DNA from 2 places in the Streptomyces sp. NPDC047079 genome. Region 1 is predicted to be linked to the other one. Evidence: riboswitches for the same ligand, from Rfam matches in the RefSeq annotation. Region 1 holds a riboswitch; the other holds the start of a gene.
What was found. Region 1 has a riboswitch for glycine ahead of gcvT (glycine cleavage system aminomethyltransferase GcvT). Riboswitches for the same ligand answer to the same signal wherever they lie in the genome.
Positions count from the first base shown of each region.

Region 2: it holds a riboswitch for glycine, as region 1 does, so the genes downstream of both, gcvP (aminomethyl-transferring glycine dehydrogenase) here and gcvT (glycine cleavage system aminomethyltransferase GcvT) in region 1, are expected to answer to the same signal.

Region 1 is NZ_JBEYUZ010000009.1:31,824-47,549, forward strand. It holds gene glyA (serine hydroxymethyltransferase) at 1-520, opposite strand, end outside; gene gcvH (glycine cleavage system protein GcvH) at 533-910, opposite strand; gene gcvT (glycine cleavage system aminomethyltransferase GcvT) at 1,020-2,138, opposite strand; glycine riboswitch at 2,322-2,433, opposite strand; gene ABZ823_RS14585 (AAA family ATPase) at 2,605-3,279, shown strand; gene ABZ823_RS14590 (enhanced serine sensitivity protein SseB) at 3,488-4,279, shown strand; gene ABZ823_RS14595 (enhanced serine sensitivity protein SseB C-terminal domain-containing protein) at 4,557-5,357, shown strand; gene ABZ823_RS14600 (ABC transporter permease) at 5,699-6,706, shown strand; gene ABZ823_RS14605 (ABC transporter substrate-binding protein) at 6,775-8,565, shown strand; gene ABZ823_RS14610 (ABC transporter permease) at 8,707-9,705, shown strand; gene ABZ823_RS14615 (ABC transporter ATP-binding protein) at 9,702-10,799, shown strand; gene ABZ823_RS14620 (dipeptide ABC transporter ATP-binding protein) at 10,823-12,289, shown strand; gene ABZ823_RS14625 (M1 family metallopeptidase) at 12,394-13,785, shown strand; gene ABZ823_RS14630 (trimeric intracellular cation channel family protein) at 13,854-14,510, shown strand; gene ABZ823_RS14635 (alpha/beta hydrolase-fold protein) at 14,419-15,645, opposite strand.
Region 2 is NZ_JBEYUZ010000044.1:2,396-18,121, reverse strand. It holds gene ABZ823_RS29595 (glutamate-cysteine ligase family protein) at 1-1,027, opposite strand, end outside; gene ABZ823_RS29590 (hypothetical protein) at 1,581-2,165, shown strand; gene ABZ823_RS29585 (VOC family protein) at 2,394-3,092, opposite strand; gene ABZ823_RS29580 (DUF5999 family protein) at 3,407-3,613, shown strand; gene gcvP (aminomethyl-transferring glycine dehydrogenase) at 3,758-6,643, opposite strand; glycine riboswitch at 6,820-6,915, opposite strand; gene ABZ823_RS29570 (PRC-barrel domain-containing protein) at 7,030-7,401, shown strand; gene ABZ823_RS29565 (DNA polymerase IV) at 7,526-8,923, opposite strand; gene ABZ823_RS29560 (MerR family transcriptional regulator) at 9,048-9,722, opposite strand; gene ABZ823_RS29555 (bifunctional nuclease family protein) at 10,067-10,540, opposite strand; gene ABZ823_RS29550 (MerR family transcriptional regulator) at 10,625-11,383, opposite strand; gene ABZ823_RS29545 (FHA domain-containing protein) at 11,428-12,300, opposite strand; gene ABZ823_RS29540 (DUF881 domain-containing protein) at 12,362-13,336, opposite strand; gene ABZ823_RS29535 (small basic family protein) at 13,342-13,674, opposite strand; gene ABZ823_RS29530 (DUF881 domain-containing protein) at 13,671-14,570, opposite strand; gene ABZ823_RS29525 (mannose-1-phosphate guanyltransferase) at 14,670-15,726, opposite strand, start outside.

The DNA of each region.
Region 1 (15,726 bases):
AGCCCGCGACGATCAGCTTCGGGCGGTTCTCCTTGGCGAGGCGCTCGACCTCGTCCATGTCGACGGTGCCGTCGTCGCCCACGTGGTACGCGACCACGTTGTAGAGCTTGCCGGAGAAGTTGATCTTCATACCGTGGGTCAGGTGCCCGCCGTGCGCGAGGTTCAGACCCATGATCGTGTCGCCGGGCCGGAGCAGCGCGAACATCGCGGCGGCGTTGGCCTGCGCACCGGAGTGCGGCTGCACATTGGCGTGCTCGGCGCCGAAGAGCGCCTTGACGCGGTCGATGGCGATCTGCTCGACCACGTCGACGTGCTCACAGCCGCCGTAGTAGCGGCGGCCCGGGTAGCCCTCGGCGTACTTGTTGGTGAGGACCGAGCCCTGGGCCTCCATGACCGCCACCGGGGCGAAGTTCTCCGAGGCGATCATCTCGAGGGTGGACTGCTGGCGGTGCAGCTCGGCGTCGACGGCGGCGGCGACATCCGGGTCGAGCTCGTGCAGGGGCGTGTTCAGAATCGACATGTATACGGTTCCTCAGCTGCCGGAGAACTCGGTGTACTCGTCCGCGGAGAGCAGGTCGGCCGGCTCCTCCGTGACGCGCACCCGGAACAGCCAGCCGCCCTCGAAGGGAGCGGAGTTCACCAGCGACGGGTCGTCCACCACATCCTCGTTGATCTCCGTGACCTCGCCGGAGACCGGGGAGTAGAGGTCGCTGACCGACTTGGTCGACTCCAGCTCGCCGCAGGTCTCGCCCGCGGTCACCGTGTCACCGACCTCCGGGAGCTGGACGAACACGACATCGCCGAGCGCGTTGGCCGCGTGCTCCGTGATGCCGACCGTCGCGACGCCGTCCTCGGCGGCCGACAGCCACTCGTGCTCCTTGCTGTAACGCAGCTGCTGGGGGTTGCTCATGGCCTGAATTCTCCTGTACGCGGGGGAGTGGTGGTGTAGGGGGTACTGCTGAAGACGCTGGTGAGCAGGGCGGACGGGTGCGACGTCACGTCCGGCCCGGGCCCAGTGTCTACTTCCGACGCTTGTAGAACGGCAGTGCCACGACCTCGTACGGCTCATGGCTGCCCCGGATGTCCACCGCGACCCCGGCGGCGCCGGGCGCGGAGTGCGCGGCGTCGACGTACGCCATCGCGATCGGCCGGCCCAGCGTGGGGGAGGGGGCACCGGAGGTGACCTCGCCGATCACCTCGCCGCCGGCGACGACCGGGTATCCGGCGCGCGGGATGCGACGGCCCTCGGCGACCAGGCCGACGAGGACGCGCGGCGGGTTCTTCTCCGCGCGCTCGGCGGCCTCGAGGAGCGCGGCGCGCCCCACGAAGTCGCCCTCCTTCTCGAACTTGACGACCCGGCCGAGCCCGGCGTCGAAGGGGGTCAGTGAGGTGGTCAGCTCGTGCCCGTACAGCGGCATGCCCGCCTCCAGGCGCAGCGTGTCCCGGCAGGACAGGCCGCAGGGGACCAGTCCGGCCGGCGCGCCCGCCTCGGTCAGCGCCCGCCACAGCTTCTCGGCGTGCTCGGGTGCGACGAACAGCTCGAAGCCGTCCTCACCGGTGTAGCCGGTTCGGGCGATGAGCACCGGGACGCCCGCGACCGTGCCGGGCAGCCCCGCGTAGTACTTCAGGCCGTCCAGGTCGGCTTCGGTCAGGGACTTCAGGACGCCGGGGGACTCCGGGCCCTGGACGGCGATGAGCGCGTAGGCGTCCCGGTCGTCGCGCACCTCGGCGTCGAAGCCCGCGGACCGCTCCACGAGCGCGTCCAGGACCACCTGGGCGTTGGAGGCGTTGGCGACGACCATGTACTCCCGCTCACCGAGCCGGTACACGATCAGGTCGTCCAGGATGCCGCCGTCCGCGCGGCAGATCATGGTGTAGCGGGCGCGGCCGACGCCGACGGAGCCGATGTTGCCGACCAGCGCGTGGTCGAGAAGCCGCGCCGCCTCGGGACCGGTCACCGCGATCTCGCCCATGTGCGAGAGGTCGAAGAGGCCCGCCTTGGTTCGGACGGCGACGTGCTCGTCGCGCTCGGAGCCGTACCGCAGGGGCATGTCCCAGCCCGCGAAGTCGGTCATCGTGGCGCCGAGCGAACGATGCAGGGCATCGAGCGCGGTACGGCGCAGGGGGCTGCTGCTCATGGGTTGTGCTCCCAGGGCGATGGGGTCCCCGCGCGCGAGCGAAGCAGGGCGTGGGGGAGGACGAGGTCGTTCCTCCCCATCTGTCATCGGAACCTGAGAGGTTCGCCATGACGTCGCGGGGCGGATCGTCACGGCTTGCACCTTGGGTGGAGCCACCTGAAGCGGCCCGCTTTCCAGATGTGCCTCGCCCGCGCGGTATCGGGGCCTGAGAGATTCAAGGGAGGGACTTGCTCCTTCGGCGCCCGGGCAGCCGTACGGAAGAGGTACGGACCCGGGACTCTCCCGCGCGGATTCAAGCGGCCGGTATGCAGTTGGCGGGCACATCATTGCACGCCTCGTCCGATCGTGGCAGGGCCGCATCTGTAACCGGCTTGTGGCGCTACGAGAACGGAATCACGAGAGACCGCGCATTACCTTCTCTTTACACTCGACGGGGATGGGACTTCCTGACCCCCAGGGGAGGACGATCACGGTGAACAGGACGACGGCGTACGCGACGACCTCGGGCATCGCGGTGCCCGGGCAGCCGGGCTCCCCGGCCCGTCAGGCCCACCGGCCGCCGCGGGCGGCCACGGTGCGCGACCTGCGCGACCACGCCGGGCGCGGCACCCGGGGGCTCACCTTCGGCACGAGCGACATCGTCGTGATCACGGGTCTGCCCGGCAGCGGCAAGTCCACTCTCATGCGCCGTGCCGTGCGCGGCGCGCGGATCGATTCCCAGGACGTCCGCGACCGCTGGGACGCGCGCCTGTCCCGCTTCCTGCCCTACGCGGTCTACCGCCCCCTGGTCCGCCTCGCCCACTACGCCGGCCTGCGCCGCGCCCTGCGGTCCGGCACAGGCGTCGTCGTCCATGACTGCGGTGCGCAGACCTGGGTGCGCAGCTGGCTGGCCCGGTCGGCCCGCCGTCGAGGCGGCACCCTCCACCTGCTCGTGCTCGACGTCACCGTGGACACGGCCCTGGCGGGCCAGCGCGAGCGCGGCCGGGGCGTCTCGTGGTACGCGTTCCTCAGGCATCGCAAGGCCACCCGCCGACTGCTGGGCAGCGTCGAGCGGGGCACCGTCCCGGACGGCTGCGGCTCGGTGGTGCTCCTGGACCGGGAAGCGGCGGACGTCCTGCGCCGTATCGACTTCGCGGATTGAGCCACCTCGGCTCGGCGGGCTGGGCCACCTCGGCTCGGCGGGCTGGGCCACCTCGGCTCGGCGGGCTGGGCCACCTCGGCTCGGCGGATTGAGCCACCTCGGCTCGGCGAGCCGAGCCGTGCCGGTTCGTGGACTGCGCAGAGTGGCCCGGCCCCGTACCGGTTAGCCTTTCCGGTCTCAGCAGCGGTTCTTCAGCAGGTGGTAGCAGATGGACTTCCCGGCGGACCTTCCCGCGGACTTCCCCGCACAGGCACATCCCCATCCGCACGGCGGATGGCCGGGCAACGAGCTGGAGGAGGTCCTCTCCGCCTCGCTCGGGGTCCCCTCGGCCGGCGGCCGGATCGTCGAGGTCCTCGGCCGCAGCTTCCTGTGGGTGCCGCTGCCGAGCGGCGGTGGCCCGCACAGCGGCCCGCTCGACCTGCCCGCGACGGAGATCGAGGGGCAGGCGTACGTCCCGGTGTTCAGCTCCGAGGAGCAGTTCCGCCAGGTCGTGGGCAACCACATGGCGTACACCATCGCGCCCGCCGTCGAGTTCGCCCGAGGGCTGCCCCCGCAGATCGGCATCGCGGTCAACCCGGGCGGCGTGGTCGGGGTGCCGCTGCCGCCGGACGCGGTGGCCGAGCTGTGCCGCGCCGGGCGCACCCCGCTGGACGGTCCCGTGAGTGGCGGGCGGGTCCGGCTGTTCGAGCCCGACTGGCAGGACGACCCGGTGGACTTCCTCGCCGCCGCGTCGGCCGAGTTCGCGGCGACCGGGGTGGTGCTCACCGCGCGCCGCTGCCTGGCCGCGATCGAGACCGCCGACCCCGTGATGTTCATCGGTGTCGAACTCTCCTCCTGGGACGGCGACATACGCGCGCTCCCGCTGGAGGCGCTCGGCCGGGCGCTCGGCAAGGCGCCGGTGGAGACGCCCGTGAACATGGTGTTCCTGGATGTGGCCCAGGACCCGGTCGGAGAGTGGCTGCGGGAGCGGGTGCGGCCGTTCTACCAGCAGGGTTACTGAGCCGCCCGCGCCCGTGGGGCACGGTGCCGGGACGACCTCGGGCGGCGCGCGTCGAGTGCTGTCAGGATGGCGCCTTAACCTGGTTTCATGGCCGGGACGGAGCGAGCCCGCTTCCGGCCGGAGGCCCCGGCCCACGGCGCGGCCGCACGCGGGGGGATGCGGTGTCCTGCGGACGGGGGACAATGGCCCGGTCGGGGTTGCGCGGCCGAAAACCGTGCACACCGCACCGAAGGTCTCCGTCAGGGTTGTCAGGCTTGTCGTGAAGGGGCGGTAGAGGGTGAGCGCGTCGGGCACGGCCGCGGCCGGGCAGGTCGAGCAGATGCTGCGCCAGGTGACGCCCGGGCGTTTCGACGCCTACGAGGCGCTGCTGCGCGTACTCGCGACGCCGTCGTCCGGCCAGGTCTGGATGCTGCTCTGGCACGGCCAGGCCGGCTCGCCCGACGCCCAGTACGGAAACATGGAGGTGAACGGCTACGGCTACGCGCCCTGCGTCACCTCCGCCCAGGAACTCTCCGCCAGCGGCTGGAGCCGCTCGTACGAGGTGGTCGACGCCCTCGATGTGGCCCGCACCCTCTACCCGGACCACTACGGCCTCTGGCTGAACCCGCACGCTCCCGGCGGCGGAGTCGGCATCCCCTGGCTGGACCTGCGCCGCATCGCGACCGGCCTCGAGCGTCAGCCCGCCGGTCCGCTCCGGCTCGCCGAACCGGCCATCGAGATCCCGCAGTTCTACGCCCTGCTCACACAGAACGCGCACCGCACGCCCGCCGTCCGCTCGCTGCGCCGCGCCTGGGTGCAGCCCGCCCTCGGCGCGCCCTACCTGGCGATCGGCCTGGACGTCTACGACACCTCCCCGCCCGCCGTCGACTCGGTGCGCGCGATGATGCAGCAGTCCGTCGTGGCGGTGCCGGAGGGGCTGCCGGTGTCGACCGTGGCGATGTCCGACGAGTACGACCCGGTCGCGATGTGGCTCCGCGCCAGCGCCCGCCCGTTCTACGACCGTGAGGCCCACGCCTCCCCGGCCCAGGCTCCGGCGGCCGGGGGATACGGCTACCCGCCGGTGCGCGGCGCCTACTGACGCGGACCAGGCCTGGTGGGTAACCGGGCCGTCCGGGTGCCGGTCATGTCCGGTGGCAGCGGCTCATCTTCGCGCGTAGATGCGGGAGGTTGGTCCGAGTCTCGTGCGGTCTGCCCCAGTTGGCGGGTGTCCGCACCCCGTTACCCAACGTCCGGATAACGGAACCCCCCTACCCGTATCACGTTTACGCATCCATTCACCGTCAAGTCTGGCAACGGATCGCCGAAGCGTTGAAGACTCCCGCTTCAAGGGGTTCGCCCCCTGTGTACGACGGACTGATCATGCCGCCGACCGCGGCAAGTGCGGGCCGGTCAACGCCGGTTGAGAGGGGTCCCTGCCAGATGACGGCACCATTGCACGAGCCGACCGCGGAAGCGGCACCGAGTGCTGCCGAGGAAGCGGCCGTAGCCAGTGCTGACGCGAAGGCTGTACAGGGACGTTCCCTGGGCCGTATCGCCTGGGAGCGCCTCAAGCGGGACAAGCTCGCCCTCGCGGGTGGCATCGTCGTGCTCGTGCTGATCCTGATGGCGGTCCTCGCCCCCGTGATCACGAACCTGATCGGGCAGGATCCCGACGCGTACCACGAGAACCTGATCGACCCGCTGTTCGGCACGCCCAAGGGGTCTTTGGGCGGCATCAGCGGCGACCACCTCCTGGGCGTGGAACCGGTCAACGGCCGCGACATCTTCGCCCGCATCGTCTACGGCGCACAGATCTCGCTCCTCGTGGGCTTCCTCTCGGCGCTGGTCGCCGTCGTCCTCGGCACCGTGCTCGGCATCCTCGCCGGCTTCTTCGGCGGCTGGGTCGACTCGGTGATCAGCCGGATCATGGACGGTCTGCTGGCCTTCCCGCAGCTGCTGTTCATCATCGCGCTGGTCTCGGTCATACCGACCCAGATGCTGGGGCTGACCGGCACAGGCGTGCGCATCTTCGTGATGATCCTGGTCATCGGGTTCTTCGGCTGGCCCTACGTCGGACGTGTGGTGCGCGGCCAGACGCTCTCGATGCGCGAGCGCGAGTACGTCGAGGCGGCGCGCTCCCTCGGCGCAGGCCGGTTCTACATCCTCTTCAAGGAACTGCTGCCCAACCTCGTGGCGCCGATCATCGTGTACACGACGATGATGATCCCGACCAACATCCTCACCGAGGCGGCGCTCAGCTTCCTTGGCGTGGGCGTGAAGCCGCCCACGGCCTCCTGGGGCCAGATGCTCTCGAACGCGATCGACTACTACGACTCGGACCCCACGTACATGGTGGTCCCCGGCGTGGCGATCTTCATCACCGTGCTTGCCTTCAACCTCTTCGGCGATGGCGTGCGCGACGCGCTGGACCCCAAGGGCTCCCGCTGAACTGCCGTACCCCCAGCGACCCGTGGCACACGCACGGGGTCTCTCATCTATCCGGAGGATCCGAGATCGTGACTACCCAACGCACCTCAGGGCGGCGCAAGCAGGCCGTGGCCGCTGCGGCCGTGGTCGCCGCGCTGCTGACCACGGCGGCGTGCGGCGGCGGTGACAGCGGCAACGACTCGAAGAACGGCGCCGCCGGCTTCGACGCGGCGAACAACAAGGTCGCCCAGGCCTCGCTGGCCAAGAAGGGCGGCGAGCTGAAGTTCGCGAGCGCGCAGGACGCCGACTCGTGGGACACCACGCGTGGCTACTACGGCATGGCGTGGAACTTCATGCGCTACTACAGCCGTCAGCTGGTCACCTACAAGACCGAGCCGGGCAAGGCGGGCGCCGACCTCCAGCCGGACCTCGCCACCGACATGGGCAAGGTCTCGGACGGCGGCAAGACCTACACCTTCACCCTGCGTGACGGGCTCACCTGGGAGGACGGCAAGCCGCTGACCGCCCAGGACGTCAAGTACGGCATCGAGCGCGCCTGGGCGCAGGACGTCCTCTCGGGCGGCCCGCTCTACCTGAAGAACGTGCTCGACCCCAAGAACGCGTACAAGGGCCCCTACAAGGACACCTCCAAGGACCACCTGGGCCTGAAGGCGATCGAGACGCCCGACGCGAAGACGGTCGTCTTCCACCTGCCGGCGCCCAACTCGGACTTCCTCCAGATGATCGCGCTGCCCTCGGCGTCCCCGGTCCGCCAGGACAAGGACACCAAGTCCAAGTACGCGCTCCACCCCTTCTCCTCGGGCCCGTACAAGTTCCAGTCGTACTCGCCGGGCAAGGACCTCGTCCTCGTCCGCAACACCAACTGGAAGCAGTCCTCGGACCCGGTCCGCAAGGCGTACCCGGACAAGGTCAGCATCAAGTTCTTCACCAACGCCAACGACCTGGACCAGCGCCTGATCGCCGGCGACTACGACCTGGACCTCAACCAGACGGGACTGTCGCCGCAGGGCCGCACCATCGCCCTGAAGCAGCACAAGGACAACCTGGACAACCCGGTCTCCGGCTACATCCGTTACGCGGTCTTCCCGCAGAGCGTGAAGCCCTTCGACAACATCCACTGCCGCAACGCGGCAATCTACGGCGCCGACCACGTGTCCCTCCAGACCGCGCGCGGTGGCCCGATCGCCGGTGGTGACATCGGCACCAACATGCTGCCGCCGTCCGTGCCGGGCGCCGAGGGCCAGAAGTACGACCCGTTCCAGCTCGCCACGGCGAACAAGAACGGCAACGTGGCCAAGGCCAAGGAAGAGCTGAAGGCCTGCGGCAAGCCGAGCGGCTTCAGCACCACCATCGCCGTCCGCAACAACAAGCCGGTCGAGGTGGCCACCGCCCAGTCCCTTCAGGCGTCGCTGAAGAAGGTCGGCATCACCGCCCAGATCGACCAGTACGACGGCTCGCAGACCACCGGCATCATCGGTAGCCCCGACAACGTGAAGAAGAAGAACTACGGCATCATCATCATGGGCTGGGGCCCGGACTTCCCGTCCGTCCAGGGCTACGGTCTGCCGCTGTGGAACAGCTCCTACATCGCGCAGAGCGGTAACAACAACTACGCCCTGATCAAGGACAAGACGATCGACGGGCTGTTCGACCAGTACACCAAGGCGACGGACACCTCGCAGCAGGCCCAGATCGCCACGCAGATCAACCACAAGGTCATGGAGGGCGGCTACTACCTGCCCTTCGTCTTCGAGAAGTTCATCAACTGGCGCTCGAACCGGCTGGCGAACGTGTACACGACCAACGCGTACAGCGGTGAGTACGACTTCGTCAACCTGGGCCTGAAGTCCGCGAAGTAAACCCCGGCACACCCGCCGAACGGCACGAAAGGCAGGTGAAGGCCGGCGCGGCGTGACCGCGGGCCACCTGGGGGTCCCCCCACGCTCTCGAGGCAGTGGGGAGACCGGAGGTGGCCCGCGGTCCGCGGCGGGCCGTAAGCTGTGCTCGCTTATCTCATCAGGCGGCTGATCGCCGCCGCAGTGATGCTCGTGGTCATCGTCCTGGTGGTCTTCAGCATCTTCTTCCTCGTCCCCAAGTGGGCAGGCGTGGACATCGCCGCGAGCTTCGTGGGCAAGCAGGCGGACCCGGCCGCCGTCGAGGCGGTGCGGGAGAAGCTGGGTCTGGGCGACCCGATCTACGCCCAGGTCTGGGAGTTCTTCAAGGGCCTCTTCGTGGGCCGCACCTACTCGGGCGGCGGTGATGTCACCCACTGCGCGGCGCCCTGCTTCGGCTACTCCTTCCGCAGCGAGCAGGCCGTCTGGCCGGTGCTGACCGACCGTTTCCCGGTCACCCTGGAGCTGGCGCTCGGTGCCGCCGTCCTCTGGCTGGTCTTCGGTGTCGCGGCGGGCGTGCTCTCCGCCCTCAAGCGAGGCAGCCTGTGGGACCGCGGCGCGATGGTCGTGGCCCTCGCGGGTGTCTCGCTCCCCATCTACTTCACCGGTCTGCTCAGCCTGGCGATCTTCAGCTACGGACTGAACTGGATCAAGGCCGAGTACGTGCCCATCGAGCAGAACTTCACGGGCTGGTTCGGCGGCATGATCCTTCCGTGGATCACCCTGGCGTTCCTCTACGCGGCGATGTACGCCCGGATCACCCGGGCCACCATGCTGGAGATCCTGGGCGAGGACTACATCCGCACGGCGCGCGCCAAGGGCCTGCGTGAGCGGGTCGTCATCGGCAAGCACGCCATGCGCTCCACCATGACGCCCGTCCTCACCATGCTGGGCATGGACCTCGGTGCCCTCATCGGCGGCGCGGTCCTGACCGAGACCACGTTCAGCCTTCCCGGTCTCGGCCAGAAGGTGCTGGACGCCATCAAGAACCAGGACCTGCCCTTCATCCTGGGCGTCACCCTGATCACCTCGCTCGCGGTGATCGTCGCCAACCTCGTGGTGGACTTCCTGTACGCCGTGATCGACCCCCGAGTGAGGCTCGCATGACCGAACTCAGCAAGACCGGATCGGCTGTGGGCGAGCCCACCACCGGCTCGCCCGCCTCCAGCGCGTTCCTCGAAGTACGCGACCTGAAGGTGCACTTCCCGACCGACGACGGCCTCGTCAAGTCCGTCGACGGGCTCAGCTTCCAGCTGGAGAAGGGCAAGACCCTCGGCATCGTGGGCGAGTCGGGCTCCGGCAAGTCGGTCACCTCGCTCGGCATCATGGGCCTGCACACCGCCGGCCAGTACGGCAAGCGAAAGGCGCGGATCTCCGGCGAGATCTGGCTGAACGGCACCGAGTTGCTGTCCGCCGATCCCGACCACGTGCGCAAGCTGCGCGGCCGCGAGATGGCGATGATCTTCCAGGACCCGCTGTCCGCGCTGCACCCGTACTACACGATCGGCCAGCAGATCGTGGAGGCGTACCGCATCCACCACGACGTGGACAAGAAGACCGCCCGCAAGCGCGCGATCGAGATGCTCGACCGCGTGGGCATCCCGCAGCCGGACAAGCGGGTGGACAACTACCCGCACGAGTTCTCCGGCGGTATGCGTCAGCGTGCGATGATCGCGATGTCGCTGGTGAACAACCCCGAGCTGCTCATCGCGGACGAGCCGACGACAGCCCTGGACGTGACCGTCCAGGCCCAGATCCTCGACCTCATTCGCGATCTCCAGAAGGAGTTCGGCTCCGCGGTCATCATCATCACCCACGACCTGGGCGTCGTCGCCGAACTGGCCGACGACATCCTGGTGATGTACGGAGGCCGCTGCGTGGAGCGGGGCCCGGCCGAGAAGGTGTTCTACGAGCCCCGGCACCCCTACACCTGGGGCCTGCTCGGTTCGATGCCCCGCCTCGACCGTGAGCAGCAGGAGCGCCTCATCCCGGTCAAGGGCTCTCCGCCCTCCCTCATCAATGTCCCGTCCGGCTGCGCCTTCAACCCGCGCTGCCCGTACGCCGACGTCCCGAAGGACAACGTCACCCGCACCGTCCGGCCGGAGCTGACCGAGGTCGGCAGCCGTCACTGGGCCGCCTGCCACATGACGCAGGAGCAGCGGGAGCGTATCTGGACCGAAGAGATTGCGCCGAAGCTGTGAGTGAGAACGCAGAGGACAAGGCAGTGAGCATCCCTGCACAGAGCGACGGCGCGGAGGCGAAGAGCTCCGGTGCGGCCACTCTCACCAAGGACGCGGCGCCCGGCGAGACGCTGCTGAAGGTGACCGGGCTCCAGAAGCACTTCCCCATCAAGAAGGGTCTGCTCCAGCGTCAGGTCGGCGCGGTGCGCGCGGTCGACGGCCTCGACTTCGAGGTCAAGGCCGGGGAGACCCTGGGCGTCGTGGGCGAGTCGGGCTGCGGCAAGACGACGATGGGCCGGCTGATCACCCGGCTGCTCGAACCGACCGGCGGAAAGATCGAGTTCGAGGGCAAGGACATCACGCACCTCGGGGTGGCGGGCATGCGCCCGTTGCGCCGCGATGTCCAGATGATCTTCCAGGACCCGTACTCGTCGCTGAACCCGCGCCACACCATCGGCACGATCGTCGGCGCTCCCTTCCGGCTCCAGGGCGTGACGCCCGAGGGCGGCATCAAGAAGGAAGTGCAGCGGCTGCTGTCGGTCGTGGGTCTCAACCCCGAGCACTACAACCGGTATCCGCACGAGTTCTCCGGCGGTCAGCGCCAGCGCATCGGCATCGCCCGCGCGCTCGCGCTCAACCCGAAGCTGGTCGTGGCCGACGAGCCGGTCTCCGCGCTGGACGTGTCGATCCAGGCGCAGGTCGTCAACCTGCTCGACGACCTCCAGGAGGAGCTCGGCCTGACGTACGTGATCATCGCGCACGACCTGTCGGTCGTCCGGCACGTCTCGGACCGGATCGCGGTGATGTACCTCGGCAAGATCGTCGAGCTGGCCGACCGGGAATCGCTGTACAAGGCGCCGATGCACCCGTACACCAAGGCGCTGATGTCGGCGGTGCCGATCCCGGACCCCAGGCGCAAGTCGGCCAAGAGCGAGCGCATCCTGCTCAAGGGCGACGTCCCCTCGCCGATCGCGCCGCCGAGCGGCTGCCGCTTCCACACGCGGTGCTGGAAGGCGACGGAGATCTGCCGGACGACCGAGCCGCAGCTCCTGGAGCTGAAGCCCGGCCAGCGCGTGGCCTGCCACCACCCGGAGAACTTCCAGGACCAGGCGCCGCAGGACACCGTGCTGCTGTCCGACGCCAAGGAGGCGGCGGAGCTGGTGCCGGAGGCGGTGCTGGAGGAGTCGGCGGAGACGTCGGCGGCGGTGGCCGCGGAGGTCCAGGCGGAGTCCGCCGAGCCCGCCGCCGAGGAGCCGACCGAGCCCGAGCCGACCGAGCCCGCCGCCAAGGAGCCCGCGGAGGCCGCTCCCGAGGAGCCCGCGGAGGCCCCTTCCGAGGAGCCCACTGAGGCCGCTTCCGAGGAGTCGGCGGAGGCCGCATCCGAGGAACCGACCGAGGCCGTGTCTTCGGAGAACGCCGAAGAACCCGCCGAGGAGACGGCGAAGGCTCCCTCTCCGAAGACGGAAGCTGCTTCTTCCGAGCAGTCGGACGCCGACGGCCGAAAGCAGTAACGCATGACAACTCAGTAAAGTCATGTACATGCTCGAACGGGAGAGCGCAGAGTCTGCGTGTCCGTCTGATCCACAGATCGACAGCACGCTCGAAGGGACGACTCATGGCACTCTCCCGTTCGGCACGCTTAGGGGCCCTCGCCGCCGCCGCGGCCTCCTTCCTCGTCATCGCGGCCTCCTCCGCCCCCTCGCCCGGGGCGGACGGCATCGGCGACTCCTACTTCCCGCAGCTCGGCAACGGCGGCTTCGACGCCCGCCACTACGCCCTCGATGTGGCCTACGACCCGGCCGGCGGCCGTCTCGACGGTCGTACCACGATCACGGCCCGGGCCACCCGGAACCTCACGTCCGTCGACCTCGACCTTCAGAAGCTGGACGTGACACGGATCGAGGTGAACGGCAGACGGACCGCGTTCACGCGTGAGGGCGACGAGATCCGGATCACCCCGCGCGGCGTCCTTCCCCGGGGCCGCACCTTCACGGTCGCCGTCACCTACGGCGGTGTCCCGGAGCCGCTCGGCGGCCCCATCGTCTTCGGTTCCCGGTACGGGTGGATGAAGACGGGCGACGGCGTTTTCGTCGCCTGCGAGCCCAACGCCGCCTCCACCTGGTTCCCGTCCAGCGACCACCCCTCCGACAAGGCGACCTACGACATCCGCGTCAAGGCGCCGAAGGGCCTGACGGCGGTCTCCAACGGCCGACTGGTGTCGACGTACGACAAGGGCGGCCAGACCGTCACCCACTGGCGGGAGTCCCGGCCGATGGCCACGTACCTGGCGACGGCCACCATCGGCAGGTTCGATGTGCGGACCGGCAGGACGGCGGCGGGAATCCCGATCTACGTCGCCATCGACCCCGCCCTCGCGAACGGCAACAGCGTCGACGTGTACGCCGTCACCGCCGAGGCCACCGACTACTGGTCGCAGGTCTTCGGCCCGTACCCCTTCGAGGAGACGGGCGCCATCGTCGACGAGATGCCCGAGGCGGGCTTCTCGCTGGAGGTCCAGTCCAAGCCCGCCTACTCGGCCGTCCGCTCCGAGTCCACCATCGTGCACGAGCTGGCCCACCAGTGGTTCGGCGACTCGGTCTCGGTGGAACGCTGGAAGGACATCTGGCTCAACGAGGGCTTCGCGACCTACGCCCAGTGGCTGTGGGCGGAGCACAAGGGCACCCGCTCCGCCCACGACTCGTTCCGCGCGGCGTACGACGCCCGCCCGGCCGACAGCGCGTTCTGGCAGATCCGGGTGGCCGACCCGCAGCGTGACACCATGTTCGCCCCCGCGGTCTACCAGCGTGGCGCTATGACCCTCCAGGCGCTGCGCGAGCGCATCGGCGACACCGCGTTCTTCAAGCTTCTGCCCGCCTGGACCGAGCTCCACCGCTACGGCAACGCGAACACCGGGGACTTCGTCCGGCTCGCGGAGAAGGTCTCCGGGCGGCCGCTGGACGACCTGTTCCAGAAGTGGATCTACAACACGGGCAAGCCGGTCTTGTAACCTCGATTCTTCGGCGCCTCCGCCTTGCATTGCAAGGTGCATTCACCCGGATGGGTGAGAATGTAAAGGTGCTCCAGCAACTGTTCAGCCCCTCCGTCCAGCACACGCTGGATCTCGTGGGCATCTTCGTCTTCGCGATCTCCGGCGCGCTGCTGGCCGTCCGCAAGAACTTCGACGTCTTCGGCATCGCCGTGCTCGCCGAGGTCACGGCGCTGGGCGGAGGACTGTTCCGCGACGTGATCATCGGTGCCGTGCCGCCGGCCGCGTTCACGGACCTGGGGTACTTCCTGACCCCGCTGCTCGCCGCCCTCCTGGTCTTCTTCCTGCACCCGGAGGTGGAGCGGATCCAGGGGGCCGTCAACGTCTTCGACGCGGCCGGTCTCGGCCTCTTCTGCGTCGCCGGGACGACCAAGGCCTACGACTACGGGCTCGGCCTCACCGCGAGCGCGGCCCTCGGTCTCGCCACGGCAGTGGGCGGCAGCGTGCTGCGTGACGTCCTCGCCAACGAGGTGCCCTCGCTGCTGCGCTGGGACCGCGACCTCTACGCGGTCCCGGCGATCGTCGGCGCCACCATGGTCGTGCTGTGCATCCGCTACGACGCGCTGACCCCGCTGACCTCCGCGCTCGCGGTGGTCACCGCTTTCGTGCTACGCCTTCTGGCGATGCGGTTCCACTGGCGAGCGCCGCGCGCCTGGAACCGCCGGTCGACGGTTGCCGAGGAGTAGTCCCGGCGGCGTCCTTCCGGTTCATCTGCTGGCTGAGCCAGGTGAACACATACGGGATCTGCGGCCGCCACAGGGCCATGCTGTGCCCGCCCGCGCTGCGCGGGATCAGCACCGCGCGCACCACGGTCGGAGGCTTGGCGATCTGCTCCAGCGCGGCGGCCGCCTGATAGCCGTCGCCGAGCTGGCCGGACAGATAGAGGGACACGCGCGGCGGGGTGGGCCGGCTCTTCAGCAGGAAGAAGGGGTTGTTCTGGCGGCGCAGCGAGACGCTCCGCGCGGCCAGTGACTTGCGCTCGCCGATCGGGTCGTTGTAGCCGGACATGCTGATCGCGGCCCGGTAGCGGTCGGGGTGCGCGGTCACGAGCTTCGCCGCGCAGTGCCCGCCCGCCGAGTAGCCGGCCGCCGCCCAGCCCTTCGGCGCGGACTGGGCGCGGAAGTTGTCCGTCACCATTTTCGGCACGTCGATGCTGAGCCACGTGTCCGCGTTCACGACGCCGGGGACGTTCGCGCAGCCCGTGTCGACCTTGGCGATGATGTTCGTCCGCGGCGCCACCAGGATGAAGGGCGCCACCTGTCCGCTGCGCATCAGCGGCAGCAGCTGTTCATGCGCCTTGAGCGAGCCGAACCACGCCTTCGCCGAGCCCGGATAGCCCGAGAGCAGCTCCACGACGGGGAACTTCCTGTTCCGGTAGGCGGGGTCGTCGTACTGCGGAGGCAGCCAGACGTAGACCTCGGCGTCGATGCCCGACACCTCGCCCTTGAGCTGGGTGACGCGCACGCCGCCGGCCGCGTGCATGCCCGGCCCGTCGGCCGGGGTGAACGTCTGGCGGATCTTGGGCAGAGTCTTTATCTCGATTCCGCCGGTGCCGTCCTGGCCGAGGTCGGCGGCCTGGCGCACATGGTTGCCCGTGCCGAGCAGATCGGACCAGTTGTCGTACAGGTTGTTGGCGTTGTTCACCAGGACGAAGACCAGGGTCACGGCGGTGACCTGCGTGAACAGCAGCATCATCACCCGGGCTGCATGGCGCAGGAGCACCGGGCCGCGGAGCCGGGACCACAGGACCAGAGGCAGGATGAGGGCGACCGCGGCGAGGACGATCGACGTGAGGAGGAACGGCGTCCCGGTCAGGCTCATCGGTGTGGCGGCTCTTCCTGTGAACGGGCGGAACAAGCTGTACGTCTTCTGAGAGGGAAACCGGGGGCCGTCGGTCACGGA
Region 2 (15,726 bases), on a different contig from region 1:
TGGGTCCGGCGGGCAGTACCCGGTTCTCCACCCGCAGGTGCGGGACACCGTCGGCGACTCCGTACACGGGCCGGTTCCAGCGGTACACCGTGCCGTTGTGCAGGACGAGTTCGGCGAGCTTGGGTGTGCCTCCCTCGTCGAGGACACGCAAGGGATCCTCGTCGTCGCAGATCGGCAGCAGCGCCGGGAAGTAGCGCAGGTTCTCCTCGAAGAGCTCGTAGGCCGAGGTGATCCAGCGCTCGCCGAACCAGGTGCGCGGCCGCACCCCCTGGGCCTGGAGTTCGGGCGGCCGGGTGTCGGTGGACTGCTGGAACAGCGGCGGCCTGGACTCGCGCCACAGTTCGCGCCCGAACAGAAACGGCGAGTTCGCGCCCAGGGCGATCTGCGCCGCCGCGACCGCCTGCGCCGCGTTCCACACATCGGCGAAGCGTCCCGGGGTCACCTGGAGGTGCAACTGGACGGAGGTGCAGGCGGCTTCGGGCGCAATCGAACGGGAGGTGCACACAAGCCGCTCCACCCCGTCGATGTCGAGGGTGAAGTCCTCGCCGCGGGCGGCCACGATCTGGTCGTTGAGCAGGGTGTACCGGTCGACGTCGGATAGGTTGGAAGAGACCAGGTCGTCGCGGTCGAGCGTCGGCAGAATTCCGATCATCACGATGCCGGCGTCGACTTCGTTCGCTTTCCGGTGGGCATAGGCGAGCGAGGTGCGCAGCTCCTCGGCAAGCCGGTCGAATACTCTGCCACCCAGCCGGTGTGGAGCTATGTTGACTTCCAGGTTGAACATGGCGAGTTCTGTTTGGAAATCGCGACTGGCAATCCTTTCCAGCACTTGCGCATTCATCATTCTCGGCATGCCGTCGGGTCCGGCGAGATTCAATTCGATCTCCAGACCCATGAGGTTCTTCGGGCGATCGAACCTCTCCTCCTCCAGCAGTCGCGCAAGTCCCGTCAGACACTGCCTGAGCTTGTCGCGGTAGCGCTGACGATCGGACAGGTCGAACGCCCCTGCCACGACCTTCTCTCCCATCGAGTACGTCCCTCCTAGGATGGGCAGGCCGACGTTCCGGCCGCTGCTGTCCTGGGTCACGGAGGATGATGCCCCGGCAACGCGATCGATAACGTCCCCGTGTGCGGCCGCCACCCGCTAGGCTGGGCGGGCAGCGTCGCCGGGCACATTCCCGAGGCATGCGGCCGGGTGCAGTTTCACGATGCAACCACGTCGTGACAAACGCCGACGAGAATCGGCCGACCGTTACGGGAGAGTAATCCGAGGTAGCGGCGGGTAGGACCCCTTGGGATCGGGACGAATACCGCTTGTCAGCGACCGGATATCCCCTTGCATGTCACACCCCGGATGACTAGACGAAACATCGCATGAACATGTGTCGTATAAACTTCCCGAACGGGGCAGAGAGAGTTGGCGAGCGCGGTTCTGAGCCCTGTCGTCAATGCGCCTCCATTCGTCCGGGCACAGTTCCCCCGCTCCTCTGACCCCGAGAGCTGACAGCGCTGTCCGCCCGCCCTTCTCGCACCGCCCCGCCCCCGCGCCACCGTGCCTGTCGAATGAGAGGCGACCCACCATGCTGCTGCATGTCCCCCCGGCACCCGCGCCCGCTCTTCGTTCCGTCCTCACGGCACTCGGTTCCCCCACCGCGGTCCAGGAGGCTCGTACTCCGTCCCTGCGAGCCGCCCAGGGACCCGCGACTGCCGAACTGCCGCTGCCCGTGCACATATTGGACGCGATCACCCCCGCGGGCGCGTCGGCCACCCGGCTCGCGGGATGGCGTTTCCTCATCCGCTGCGGGGAGCGCGCCGTCGCCGCCGCCGACACCATGCTGACCCCTGACGGCTGGGCGTTCTCCCACTTCTTCGAGGGTCCCTACATCGCCGCCACCGAACGCGCTCTGCGCCAGGCGGAGGCGGTGACCCAGCCCTACCAGGCCCGGCTGCTGTCCGTCCCGAAGCTGTACATGCTCACCCTGTGGCTGCACGGCGACTGCGCGGCCGACGGCGCGACCGGCTCCCTGGCTCCGACCGATCTCCTGGTTCCGCTCGCCCCGGCCCCGCCCGGCATAGCGGCCCACCGTCCGCACCGCGTCGCCGACCTGCTGCCGGTCCTCACCCTGCGGATGACGCCGGCCCCGCTGCTCGGCTCGCCCGCATAACCACAGACCCGTCCTCCCACCCGTGCCCCGCCGCCGGAAACGGCTGCGGGGCACGTTCCGTGCGCGCGTCGCCGCACACCGCAGCAGCCCTCGCACGTCCGTGCCCCACCGCGCTCCCACGGGGGGACCAAGTGCCGCCCGCCCGCAGGGACCAGACGAGTAGTTCCGAACACTGATGGTCCGCTCGGAGACCCAGGGTGGGTGCCCAAGATCGTCGGGCAGGGGCTTTCACGGGCGGCCGCCGTCTGGCGCAATCCAGCCCGCCACGCCGACGCACGCCTCATTCCCTTCAGGATCGGCCAGCACCCAGTTCGACGGCGCGTCGCCATCATTCACCAGGCGGCCGCCGGCAGCGAGCGCCGCGGCTATCCGAGCCTCGGCCTGGTCGTACGGCACCCAGACGTCGACGTGGACCCTGTTGCGCTGCGGGCGTGGTGCGTCCATCGACTGGAAGTAGAACGGTGCCCCGCGGCGGTGCGGGTCGACCAGGTCCTCGCCACTGTTCGCACGGTCCTGGTAGCCGAGCACGGCACGCCAGAAGGGCACCACGTCGGGAACGGCGAGGGCGTCAACAGTGACCTGGACGGTCCGCACGGCTGACGGGTCGGCTGGAATGTCCAACGTGCGTGCCACCGCCGAGATCCGCCGGGCCAGCTCGATGTGCCGCTCGGTCAACCCGTAGTAGTCGTCCGTGATCGTGATCAGCCGTACGGTCACACCCTCGTGCCGCAGGTCGACGTCCGGGTGCCCGTCCCTCACGCCCGGCAACTCGCTGATCGCCTGCACGAGCCGGGCGCCGACCGTGAACGACCCGGTGCGGTAGTACGCACACGCCCCCTCGCCCAGCACACGCCAGTCCTCCAAGCCGATGGTCTCGTGGAACTGCTGCGGCCTGATGCGCTCGATCTTGCCCTCTACATAGGTCATACGCTCAACGTAGCGTGCAGGTCCGACAACTTCCTTCGATCACTGGGTACTTCAGAACTACTCCTCTAGCCCCTTCCGGCCATCGCAAACCACCCGAAGGGACAGTGGTTCGAGCTGAACCGCCCGCGCGGGTGACGCGTCATGAACCTGTGAGGGCCGGTGCAGCGAAATGCCTGCGGACTGACGGCCGTAGGGCAACACTGGGTCCCGCCACGAATCGCCAACGGGGGGCGGCCATGAAGGACGCGACGAGCCGCAGGACAGACACGACAGCCATCTCACCCATCACGCCAGAGCGAAAGATCCCATCCACCATGTGCCAACACCAGCCACCGTGCCCGACCGCCGAATCCGCCGACCGGGAGTCCGCCCGTCTCGTGGCGCACCACCCCGAGCAGGGATGGAGCCTGCTGTGCAACGGCGTTCTGCTCTTCGAGGACACCGGTGAGCTTCTGCCCGACGGCCGGATCATCGCCCCGCACCGCCCATTGGGCACGGACCAGGTGATGACGGCCGCCTGAGCGGCGCGCCAAGGGACAGGGGCTGCCCCGTGACGCGAGGGACAGTCGCTGCCCGCTCATGAGCGGGGCCTCGGGGCCCTGCCATACAAGGGGCCGGCCGGAGACATACGCTCCGCACCGGCCCCGACGCATGTCCGACCCCGGTTACTCGTCGTAAGCGTCCAGTGGCGGGCAGGAGCAGACGAGGTTGCGGTCGCCGAAGGCCTGGTCGATGCGACGCACCGGCGGCCAGTACTTGTCGGCGGCGGACACACCGGCCGGGAAGACGGCCTCCTCCCGCGTGTACGCGTGCTCCCAGGTGCCTCCGAGCGCCGCCGCGGTGTGCGGGGCGCCGCGCAGCGGGTTGTCCTCGGCGGGCCACTGGCCCGAGCCGACCTTGTCGATCTCGGCGCGGATGGCGATCATCGCGTCGCAGAACCGGTCCAGTTCGGTGAGGTCCTCGGACTCCGTCGGCTCGATCATCAGCGTGCCGGCCACCGGGAACGACATCGTCGGCGCGTGGAAGCCGTAGTCGATCAGCCGCTTGGCGACGTCGTCGACGCTCACGCCGGTCGCCTTGGTCAGCGGGCGCAGGTCGATGATGCACTCGTGCGCGACCAGGCCGCCCGGTCCGGTGTACAGCACGGGGTAGTGCGGCTCGAGGCGCTTGGCGACGTAGTTGGCGGAGAGCACCGCCACCTGCGTGGCCCGCTTCAGCCCCTCGCCGCCCATGAGCCGGACGTACGCCCACGAGATCGGCAGGATGCCCGCGGAGCCCCACGGAGCGGCCGAGATCGGGCCGACGCCCGTCTCGGGACCGGCCGCGGGCTGCATCGGGTGGTTGGGCAGGTACGGCGCCAGGTGCGCGCGCACACCGACCGGGCCGACGCCGGGACCGCCGCCGCCGTGCGGGATGCAGAAGGTCTTGTGCAGGTTGAGGTGCGAGACGTCGCCGCCGAAGTGGCCCGGCTTGGCGAGCCCGACCAGAGCGTTGAGGTTGGCGCCGTCGACGTACACCTGGCCGCCGGCCTCGTGCACGGCGGCGCAGATGTCGGCGACGTGCTCCTCGAACACGCCGTGCGTGGACGGGTAGGTGATCATCAGCACCGCCAGTTCGTCGCGGTACTGCTCGATCTTGGCGCGAAGGTCCTCGATGTCGATCTCGCCGTCCTCCGCGGTCTTCACGACGACGACCTTCATACCGGCCATAACGGCGCTGGCGGCGTTGGTGCCGTGCGCCGAGGAGGGGATGAGGCACACGGTGCGCTGCTCGTCGCCGTTGGCGCGGTGGTATCCGCGCACCGCGAGCAGACCGGCCAGCTCGCCCTGCGAACCCGCGTTGGGCTGGAGGGAGACCTTGTCGTAGCCGGTGACCTCGGCGAGTCGCTCCTCCAGCTCGGCGATGAGCGTGAGGTACCCCTGCACCTGGTCGGTGGGTGCGAAGGGGTGCACCTGCCCGAACTCGGGCCAGGTGACCGGCTCCATCTCGGTGGTCGCGTTGAGCTTCATGGTGCAGGAGCCCAGCGGGATCATGCCGCGGTCGAGCGCGTAGTCACGGTCGGCCAGCCTGCGCAGGTAGCGCAGCATCGCGGTCTCGGAACGGTGCTGGTGGAACACCGGGTGGGTGAGGTAGTCGTCGCTGCGCAGCAGCGCCTGCGGCAGTGCGTCCTCGGTCGTCGCGTCCAGCGCCGCGACATCGCCCTCGACCCCGAACGCGGTCCAGACGGCACCCAGCTGGGCCCGGCCGGTCGTCTCGTCACAGGCGATCGACACATGGTCGGCGTCGACGAGGTGCAGGTTCACGCCCTGCTCGCGCGCGGCGGCGACGACCGCGCCGGCCCGGCCCGGCACCCGCACGGTCAGTGTGTCGAAGTAGGAGCCGTGCACGACCTCGACCCCGCCGGCGGTGAGCCCGGCGGCCAGGATCGCGGCGTACCGGTGCGTGCGCCGCCCGATGCTCCGCAGGCCCTCGGGCCCGTGGTAGACGGCGTACATCCCGGCCATCACCGCGAGCAGGACCTGAGCGGTGCAGATGTTGCTGGTCGCCTTCTCACGGCGGATGTGCTGCTCCCGCGTCTGAAGCGCGAGCCGATAGGCCTTGTGCCCGTCCGCGTCCACGGAGACTCCCACGAGCCGGCCGGGCAGGCTCCGGGCGAACTTGTCGCGCACCGCCATATAGCCGGCGTGGGGGCCGCCGAAGCCCATCGGCACGCCGAAGCGCTGGGTGGTACCGACGGCGATGTCCGCGCCCAGCTCACCGGGGGAGGTCAGCAGGGTGAGCGCGAGCAGGTCGGCGGCGACGGTGACGAGCGCTCCCAGCTCGTGGGCCTGCTCGATGACCGGCCTGATGTCGCGTACGGCACCGGAGGCGCCCGGGTACTGGATCAGTACGCCGTTGATCTCCCGCTTCGCGACCTCGGCGGGGATACCGTCGCTGAGGTCCGCGACGACGACCTCGACGCCGGTGGGCTCGGCGCGGGTCCGGATCACGGCGACGGTCTGCGGCAGCGCGTCCGCGTCGACCAGGAAGAGGCCCTTCTTGTTCTTGCCCATGCGCAGGGACAGCGCCATCGCCTCGGCGGCCGCCGTTCCCTCGTCGAGCAGGGAGGCACCGGAGGTCGGCAGACCGGTGAGGTCGGCGACCACGGTCTGGAAGTTGAGCAGCGCCTCGAGCCTGCCCTGCGAGATCTCCGGCTGGTAGGGGGTGTACGCGGTGTACCAGGCCGGGTTCTCCATCACGTTCCGGAGGATCACCGGCGGCGTGAAGGTGCCGTAGTACCCCAGGCCGATCATGGAGTCGAGGACCTGGTTGCGGTCGGCGAGCGAGCGCAGTTCCGCCAGCACCTCGGCCTCGGTGCGCGCGCCCGGCAGGTCCAGGGCGTCGGCGTTCTTGATGACATCCGGGACCGCTGCGGCCGTGAGCTCGTCGAGCGAGGCGTAGCCGACGTGCGCGAGCATCTTGGCCCGCGCCTCCTGGTCGGGACCGATGTGGCGCTGCTCGAAGGGCGTTCCCTGCTCGAGCTCGGAGAGCGGAATGCGATGGGCGGTCATTGCGGAGGCCTCCTGGTCTGACGCGACCTTCGAGGGGCACCTCGGCGCGGGTACCCCGACGGCCTCCCCCTCTGTCATCTGACCTGAGAGCTTCACCGGTCCGCCCGAAGGCGCTCCGGTTTTCACCGTCGGTGAGAGCGGGAGCCGTCGACGCCCGCCCTGCTTTCCAGAGTGACCTCGTCCGTGCGGTACGTGTGCCTGAGAGATTCCGGGGAGGGTTTGCTCCTTCGGCGCCCTCGGATCGCTCCGAAGGACTCTCCCGCGCGGGGTCAGCAGCCGCTTGCCAGACTACCAGCGGGGACAGCCAGGGCACCTTCGAGTGGCCGCGGTGCTGAATGTGCTCTTTCGTAGTGCTTACGGATGTGTTGCGACCTGTTGGAGGGACCGTGCAGACCGACATCGATCCGCGGAATCTTATCGGCCGCAAGGCGTTCGACCGCAACGGCGTCAAGATCGGCACGATCGACGAGGTCTATCTCGACGACGCGACCGGGGTGCCGGAGTGGGCGGCTATACGGACGGGCCTGTTCAGCAGGGACGCGTTCGTGCCGCTGGAGCCCAGCCGGCTGGTCGAGGGCACGCTCTACGTGCCCTTCGAACGTGCGCTGATCAAGGAGGCGCCCGACTTCGGCGTCGGGCGGCACCTCTCCCCCGAACAGGAGCTTCAGCTCTACCACCACTACGGCCTCGACATGGCCCCGCCGCCGGCCCCGCCGGACCGCGACTTCGGGCGGCTCGCGGAGCCGGACGGGACCTGACAGGGGACGCCCTTCGATCGGGCGCCCGCCGCCCAGGGAAAAGGCTTGGTCCGGCACCGGCTGTTTCCGGGCGGTCGGCGCACCGCCTTCCGCAGTCGCGTCGCCCGACGGCACTTCGGAGTCGTCAAGCCCCGCTGCCCGTAGCCGTGGATGGCACGTCGGCGGCCCCGGGTCTTCGCGGCACCAAGGGCAGCGGTTCCGCCGGCTCCAGCCCGGGATCGTCGGTGCGGAACGTGCGTACGCGCCCAGGCTCCGAGTCGGGCGTCTCGAACCGTATGGTCACCCTGCCCAGCCCGCTGCCCTGCACCCACCCGTACCCGTAGTCGGTGTGGCGCACGTCCTGCCCGGCACGCCATACCGGCTCGGTCGGTGCCCCCGCGTTCTCTTCGGCGGACTCGGCGCTTGCGTCCGCCTCCGGCTGGTCCTCGGCCACCGCCTCCCCCGCGGCCACGTGAGCCTGGGCGAACAGGTCCTCCTGGGTGTAGTCGGCGAGCCCGCTGACGCCGACGCCGAGCAACCGGACCCCGCCGGTGGTGTCCACGGAGTCCAGCAGCCGCGCGGCCGCCTCGCGCACCACCGCGGGGTCGTCCGTCGGTCCGCGCAGGGTCTCGGAGCGGGTCAGGGTCGAGAAGTCGTATCGGCGCACCTTCAACACAATGGTCCTTCCCGAGAGTCCGGAGTCCCGCAGCCGCCGCACACAACGGTCCGCGAGCCGCTGTACCTCCAGGCCGACCCGGACCCGGTCGTGGATGTCGACGTCATACGTGTCTTCGACCGACACCGACTTGGCCTCCCGCTCCGCGACGACGGGCCGCTCGTCCCTGGCCAGGGCCATGGCGTACAGGGCCTGTCCATGGGCCTTGCCCAGCAGTCTGACGAGTTCGTCCTCACCTGCCTCGGCGATATCGTCGACCGTGGTGATCCCCGCCCGCCGCAGATGGTCCCCGGTCGCGGGCCCGACCCCTGGCAGCGTGCGCACCGACAACGGCCCGAGCAGCGCTCGCTCGGTGCCGGGCCGGATCACCACGAGGCCGTCCGGCTTGGCCTGCTCGGAGGCGATCTTGGCGAGCATCTTGGAGGCGGCCAGTCCCACCGAGCCCGTCAGCCCGGTGACCGAGCGGATGTCAGCGCGCAGCCTGACCCCCACGAGCCGGGCAGACTCCTCGTCCCAGGCCACTCCCCCGGCCTCCAGGTCCACGAAGGCCTCATCGAGGCTCAAGGGCTCCACCAGCGGCGACAAGGCCCGCAGCAGTCCCATGACCTGCTCGCTGATCTGCCGGTAGAACCCGAAGCGCGGCACCAGATAGGCCGCGTTCGGCGCGAGCCGGCGTGCCTGGGCCATCGGCATCGCGGAGTGCACGCCGAAGACCCGCGCCTCGTACGACGCCGTCGCCACCACTCCTCGCGGCCCCAGCCCTCCCACGATGACGGCCTTTCCGCGCAGGCTCGGCTTGGATGCCTGCTCCGCCGAGGCGTAGAAGGCATCCATGTCGAGATGCAGGATCGTGGGCGCGGTTCTCACATCTCCGATGCTGCCCCACGCCACTGACAATGCGGCCGGGAGTGTGCGGCGCGTCCCGGACGCCCCCCGCCGCACCCCGGTCGAGCACTGGAGGCGCCCGAACGCCCGGTCGCCGCGTGGCGTGTCAGACGGCCCGATTGCGGCGCCGGGCCAGCTCGTCCGCCGGGTTGTGGCCGACGATCGTCTCGCCGGTGTCGATCCGCTCGCCGTGCAGCTGCGACAGCGCGTTCTCCACGTCCTGCCACACGACGCCTACGGCAATGCCGAAGATTCCCTGTCCGCCCTGGAGCAGGGCGTGGACCTCGTCCGGGGAGGTGCATTCGTACACCGTCGCGCCGTCGCTCATGAGCGTCATCCGCTCCAGGTCACGGAAACCGCGCTCCCTGAGGTGCTGGACGGCGGTGCGGATGTTCTGCAAGGACACGCCGGTGTCGAGGAAACGCTTGACGATCTTCAGGACGACGACGTCACGGAAGCTGTAGAGGCGCTGGGTCCCCGACCCATAGGCGGGGCGCACGCTCGGTTCGACGAGACCCGTTCTGGCCCAGTAGTCCAGCTGCCGGTAGGTGATGCCCGCGGCGGCACATGCCGTGGGGCCGCGATAGCCGAGGTGCTCGGAGGCCGACTCGGCGTCTGCGGGCACCGCCGTCGGCCGCTGGGGGGAGGAGCCGGCCGCGTCACCGTGCTGGGGACACCCCCTGCTCGAGCGGAGCCGAGAGCTTGGGGGAGGGTACGGACCGCTCTCCCCCAGACTGCGTCCGGGGGCACCCCCTGCCGTACCGTCGCCGCTGCTTCTCACGCCGACCTCCGTCCTTGACCTGCCTTCTCGACGGTAGGCAGTCACCAGGGGTGCGTCAACGATCGCCACACTCGGCACGCCGAGTGATAATCACCCTAGGAGTGGTTTCCCGTGCCCTTCCGCGGGGAAAGGCTAGCCGAATGCTCTGGCCAAGGATCAGGAGATGCCGCGAGGCCCTCCGGCGGGGGCGCAACGGCTCTCCAGCACCTGACCCCACAGTCGCGCCCCACCCGCACACGGTCACGACCACGGAAGCGGCCGCCATAGGCCGCCCATGGGCACCGTGAACACGGCGCGGCCACGCCTCCTGCCCCCACCCCGGCCCACAGGCCCCGCAGCGACCCTCACTGGTTGCTCGTACCGAAGTCCTCCGGAGAAATCTGGTCGAGGAACTCGCGGAACTTCTCGACCTCGTCCTCCTGCTCGTCCGGGATCGCGATACCCGCGTCGTCCAGCACCCCGTCACTGCCGTAGATCGGCGTCCCGGTGCGCAGGGCAAGCGCTATGGCATCGGATGGGCGAGCGCTCACCTCCACGCCGCTGGCGAAGACCAGCTCCGCGTAGAAGACGCCCTCACGCAGATCCGTGATGCGTACTTCCGTGAGCTCCTGGCCGACGGCTTCCAGCACGTCCTTGAACAGGTCGTGGGTCAGCGGTCTGGCGGGGGCCATGCCCTGTTGGGCGAACGCGATCGCCGTCGCCTCCCCGGGGCCGATCCAGATGGGGAGGTAGCGGTCGCCTCCCACTTCACGCAGGAGCACGATCGGTTGGTTGGAGGGCATCTCGACCCGGACACCTACGACATCGAGCTCGTTCACACAGTAACCCTAGGCCGTGGTCGGGATGTTTGGGTAGTCGGGCACAGGACGGCGGGCCGATCCGCCGTCGGCGAACGCCCCGGGTCAGGGCAGGCGCACGCCCAGAGCGGACTGCACCAGCGCCGCGTGCAGCTTCACCGCGAGTCCGGCCAGCTCCTTCGTACGGGCTTCGGCGTGCGCCCTGGTCTGCGGATTGCGGTGACGGCGCAGGGGGGCCACCACCTGGTCCACGAGGCCCGCCTCGCGGTCCGCGGCGGCCTTCATCACCCGCAGATGACGCGGTTCGATGCCGTGCCGGCCGATTTCGGCCAGCAGAGTGGCCACGGTGACGGCCTCGGCGTCGTACATCCCCTCCACATGGGGTGTGACCAGGCCATACGACTCCCACTCCGCGAGCTGCCCGGCGCTGATCCCGGCGGCTGCCATCAGCTCCTCACGGTCGATCCGCGCGGCCGGGGCGGCCTCGGGCTCGGCCAGGAGGTCCCCGAGCAGCTCTCCTCCGTCGCCGGTGTCACGCGGACGGCCCAGGGAAGGCAATCGCACCTCTTCACCGCGCTCCAAGGCGTCCAGATGCTCACGGATGACCTTGAGCGGCAGATAGTGGTCCCGCTGCATCCTGAGCACCTGACCGAGGCGCTCGACGTCCCGTGCGCTGAACTTGCGGTACCCCGAGGGGGTGCGCTGCGGCTCGATGAGCCCCTCCGACTCCAGGAAACGAATCTTGGAGACGGTGACCTCGGGAAATTCCTCGCGCAGCACGTTCAGCACGCTGCCGATGCTCATCAGCCCGCTGTCCGGGGCGGCGGTGCCGCTGTCGGCACCGCCGCTCGGTGTGTGAAGCATGGGACCTTCCCTGGGGGTCCCCCCGGACGGAGTCTGGGGGCGGGTCAGATGCCCCGCTGGTTGGTGTAGAAGACCAGCCGGTACTTGCCGATCTGCACCTCGTCGCCGTTGTGGAGCAGGACCTGGTCGATGCGCTCACGGTTGACATACGTGCCATTGAGGCTGCCGACGTCGGCGACCGTGAACGAACCGTCGGGGCCGCGACGGAACTCCACATGGCGGCGCGACACCGTCACATCGTCCAGGAAGATGTCGCTCTGCGGATGACGCCCCGCCGTGGTCAGATCGCTGTCCAACAGGAAGCGGCTGCCCGAGTTGGGGCCGCGGCGCACCACCAGCAGCGCCGAGCCGAACGGCAGCGCGTCGACCGCCGCCTGCGCCTCCGGGGAGAGCGCGGGCACGGCCGTCTGGCCGGTTGCCTCCGCGTCGTACGCCTCCAGACCGGAAATGGAGATCGTGGACGTCGTCTCCGACGCACGCTCCGGAACCGCCCCGGCTCGAAGCGGCGCGCCGCAGTTGGAGCAGAAGCGGCTGTTCTCCGCGTTGCGGTGGCCGCACCTCGTACACACCAGGGCCGACATGTCCCCGAAACCTATGGGGCCGGACATACCAGGGTCAACAGACGGCGCGCCCTGACCTCCGGAAATGTCACCACCCGGACCAGCGACCTGGTCCCGGAACAGCGGGCGCTGGCCCTCCGCGTCTCGCGGCTGTGCGCGATGACGGGCAGTCGCGTTGTCGCTGCCCTCTCGCGCGCTCTTGCCGAACAACTTCGCAAACAACTTCACGGGCGATTCCCCTTGACCGAAACAGACCCGCCCGTGGGGCAGGACGAACCCTGATTGCATACACCGGCCGACCCGGACATCCTCACAACGTCCGTATCCACCAGACAGTTTCCACCACGCACCACCCATTCGGTGCGCCGACCCCCCGCAACCTGATGCCCTCGGCGGATGGGCTCCATGCACCCCCGGTTCACGGGGATGACGACCGAGCGTAGTCAGGCTGCTTCGCCGCTCGCAAGGCGTTCACGACGATCTTCGTCGAACGTTCCACGGTGACGGTGGCCTGCTCCTTCTCGAGGGTCTGCACTACGCCTCCCGGGATGTTGAGCGCCGGCTCGAGGTCCTGCGGCTTGCCGATGACCTTGAAACGATAGGGCTGGGTGATCTTGTTCCCGTCGACGCTCACACTCTTCCCGGAATCCGACAGGTAGGTACTTGCGACGACCCGTACGCCGTTCACCTCTATGGCCTCCGCGCCGGCCGCGCGCAGCTCCTGGATCGCGTCGAGCAGCATGTCCGCCTGGACCGTTCCCTTCCTGTCCTCGATGGTCACCGTGATCCCGGGTCCCTGTGCCGCCACCGTGCCCGCAAGGATGCCGAGTTGCTTCTCCTTCTCGGCGGTCTGCTTGCGGGCCTCCTCGGCACGGTCCGAGCTGTTCTCCAGCTCGGCCCGCTGATCCTGGAGACCCTGCTTCTCGTCCTGAAGACGCTGGGTGCGGTTGTCCAGTTCATCGAGGATGCGGACAAGATCTTCCTGGCGTGCGCCGCGCAGGGCGCTGCTTCCGTCGCTGTTGGAGGCGACCTGCACGGCCAGACCGAAACCCAGGCCGAAAAGCAACAGCGCGACGATGAGTTGGGCCCGGGTGACCCGCGGTGGCCACAGCTCCTTCACCAGACGCTGACGACCGGTCAGCTCGGCCCCGGAACCGTCGGTCCCCTTGGGTGCCCGCGCGGTCCCGGGAGCCGTGGCGGGGACCTCCTGCGGAAGCTCCCTGCGCAGCCGGTGCCCGGGACCCTCCTCGTGCTCGGGCCCTGGTTCCCGCTCCTGCCCGGACTCCTGCTCCGGCCCGGTTCCCTGCTCGCGTCCGGGGTCCTGCTCCGGCCTGGGATCCCCCTCGTTCCCGGCGCCCTGCTCCGGCCTGGGGGTCGCGTCCTCGTTGCTCATCGGCCTCACGCCCGGAACACGTGCCGGCGGATCGCCGCGGCGTTGGAGAAGATCCGGATCCCGAGGACGACCACGACACCCGTCGACAGCTGCGCGCCGACACCCAATTTGTCGCCGAGGAACACGATCAGCGCCGCCACCACGACGTTCGACAGGAACGACACGACGAAGACCTTGTCGTCGAAGATTCCGTCGAGCATGGCCCGCAAGCCGCCGAACACGGCGTCCAGCGCCGCCACGACGGCGATCGGGAGATAAGGCTCGACGACCGCCGGAACCTCGGGCCGGACCAGCAGGCCGACCACGACTCCGACGACGAGGCCCAGTACGGCGATCACGATGTGCCCTTCTCTGTGCTCTGTTGTGCTGTACGTACGATCACACTCGGTGCGGCGGGCAGCCGGACGTCGGCCTCGGTGGAAATGCCCGTCCGGATCCCGTAGTTCTGCTGCAGCGCATGCAGGTACAGCCCGTCGGCGCTGTTCTGGAACCTGGTGCTGAGCCGCTGGCCGTCCCCCACCGCGAGCACCGTGTATGGCGGCACCAGCGGCCTGTTGTCGACCAGTATCGCGTCACCCGCCGCCCTGATCGCCGACAGGGATGTCAGCCGCTGTCCGTTGATCGCGATCGCCTCGGCCCCCGACTCCCACAGCCCGTTGACGACGCGCTGCATGTCCCGGTCGCGTACGCGCCCGGTGTCGGAGAAGCCGGAGGTCTCCCGGGGATTTCCGTCACCGCCCGTGGTGGCTTCCTTGGCGTCGTTCACGACGAGCTTCACGCCGGGTCCGTGCACGGCGACGGCCCCCGAGAGGATCCCCACCAGGTCGTCGCCGCCCACGCCGCTCTTGAGGGCCGCGCGCTGCCGTGCGCTGACGTCGTCGCGCAGCTCGTCGACCGTGGCTTCGAGCTTGTCCGCGGCCGCCGTCTCCCGCTGAATGCGGTCGATGAGTTCCTGGCGCTCCTTGGCGACCGTCGGGGCCGCGATACGGGCCTGCGCGGCGCCCACGGTCACCACGAGGCCGGCGAGCACCAACCCGGCCGCCAGAACGAGCCTGGCCCGCACCGTCCTGGGCATACCGCCGGCGCCGTCGGCCTTCTTCCGAGCGGCGGCTTCGGCGTATCCGTCGTCGAGGCTGTGGTCCATGACGTTGGTGAGCAACGACATGGAGGCGTCCGGACGCGGGGGTCGCGTGGTTGTGCTCCGAACGGGGGGCGGCTGCGGCATGCCGCACATCGTCGCACGCCGCGCGTGATACCTCCGAATGGCCCCACCCGGCGTGCCGGACAGACCCCCTTGGGGGCACTTGTCCGGCACGCGCGCGTGGTGGGCGATTTATCGGCCGGCGCTGTCCACGACCGCCGACCACTCGTCCAGCAGGGCCTGCGCGGAGGCGTCGTCGGGCCCCTCCGCCCACAGATGCGTGACGGCCTCGGCGGGATCGGGCAGAACCAGCACCCACCGCCCGTCCGCCTCCACGACCCGCACGCCGTCGGTCGTGTCCACGAACCGGTCCCCGGCCGCCTCCACGACACGGCGCATCACGAGCCCCTTCGCGGCCCAGGGAGTCGCGAGATCGCGCTTGAGGACGTGCGCACGCGGAATCCGCGCGTCGATCTGGCTGAGGGTGAGCTGCGTGCGGGCCACCAGCCCGATGAGCCGTACGAAGGCGGCCGTCCCGTCGAAGACGCTGCTGAACTCCGGCACGATGAACCCACCGCGCCCGTCTCCGCCGAAGATGGTCGATTCCTCCCGGCCCACGCGTGTGAGGTCGTCCGGCGAGGTGGTCGTCCACTCGACCTGCGTCCCGTGGTACGCCGCCACCTGCTCGGCGATCCTCGTGGTGGTCACTGGAAGCGCCACCCGCCCGCTGCGGCGCTCGGCGGCCACCAGGTCGAGCATCACCAGCAGCGCCCGGTCGTCCTCGACGATCCGCCCCTTCTCGTCCACGAGCGACAGCCGCTCGCCCACGGGGTCGAACCGCACACCGAAGGCCGCCCGCGACGACGCCACGATCTCACCGAGTCGCACCAGCCCCGACCGCCGCGTCTCGGCGGACTCCGTGGGGCGGGACTCGTCGAGGCCCGGGTTGATCGTCAGCGAGTCCACACCCAGCTTGCCGAGCAGGCTCGGCAGAACCAGACCGGCGCTGCCGTTCGAAGCGTCCACGACAACCTTGAGACCCGACTCGGCGATCCCGGAGGTGTCGACGCTCCGCAGCAGCGAACCGGTGTACGAGTCGAACACGCTGGACGGGAAGTACAGGTCTCCGATCTCGCCGGGGAAGGCCCGCCGGTACTCCTGCCGCGCGAACACCCGGTCCAGCTTCCGCTGACCGCCCTGTGACAGGTCGGCGCCCTGACCGTCGAAGAACATGATGTCGACGGAGTCC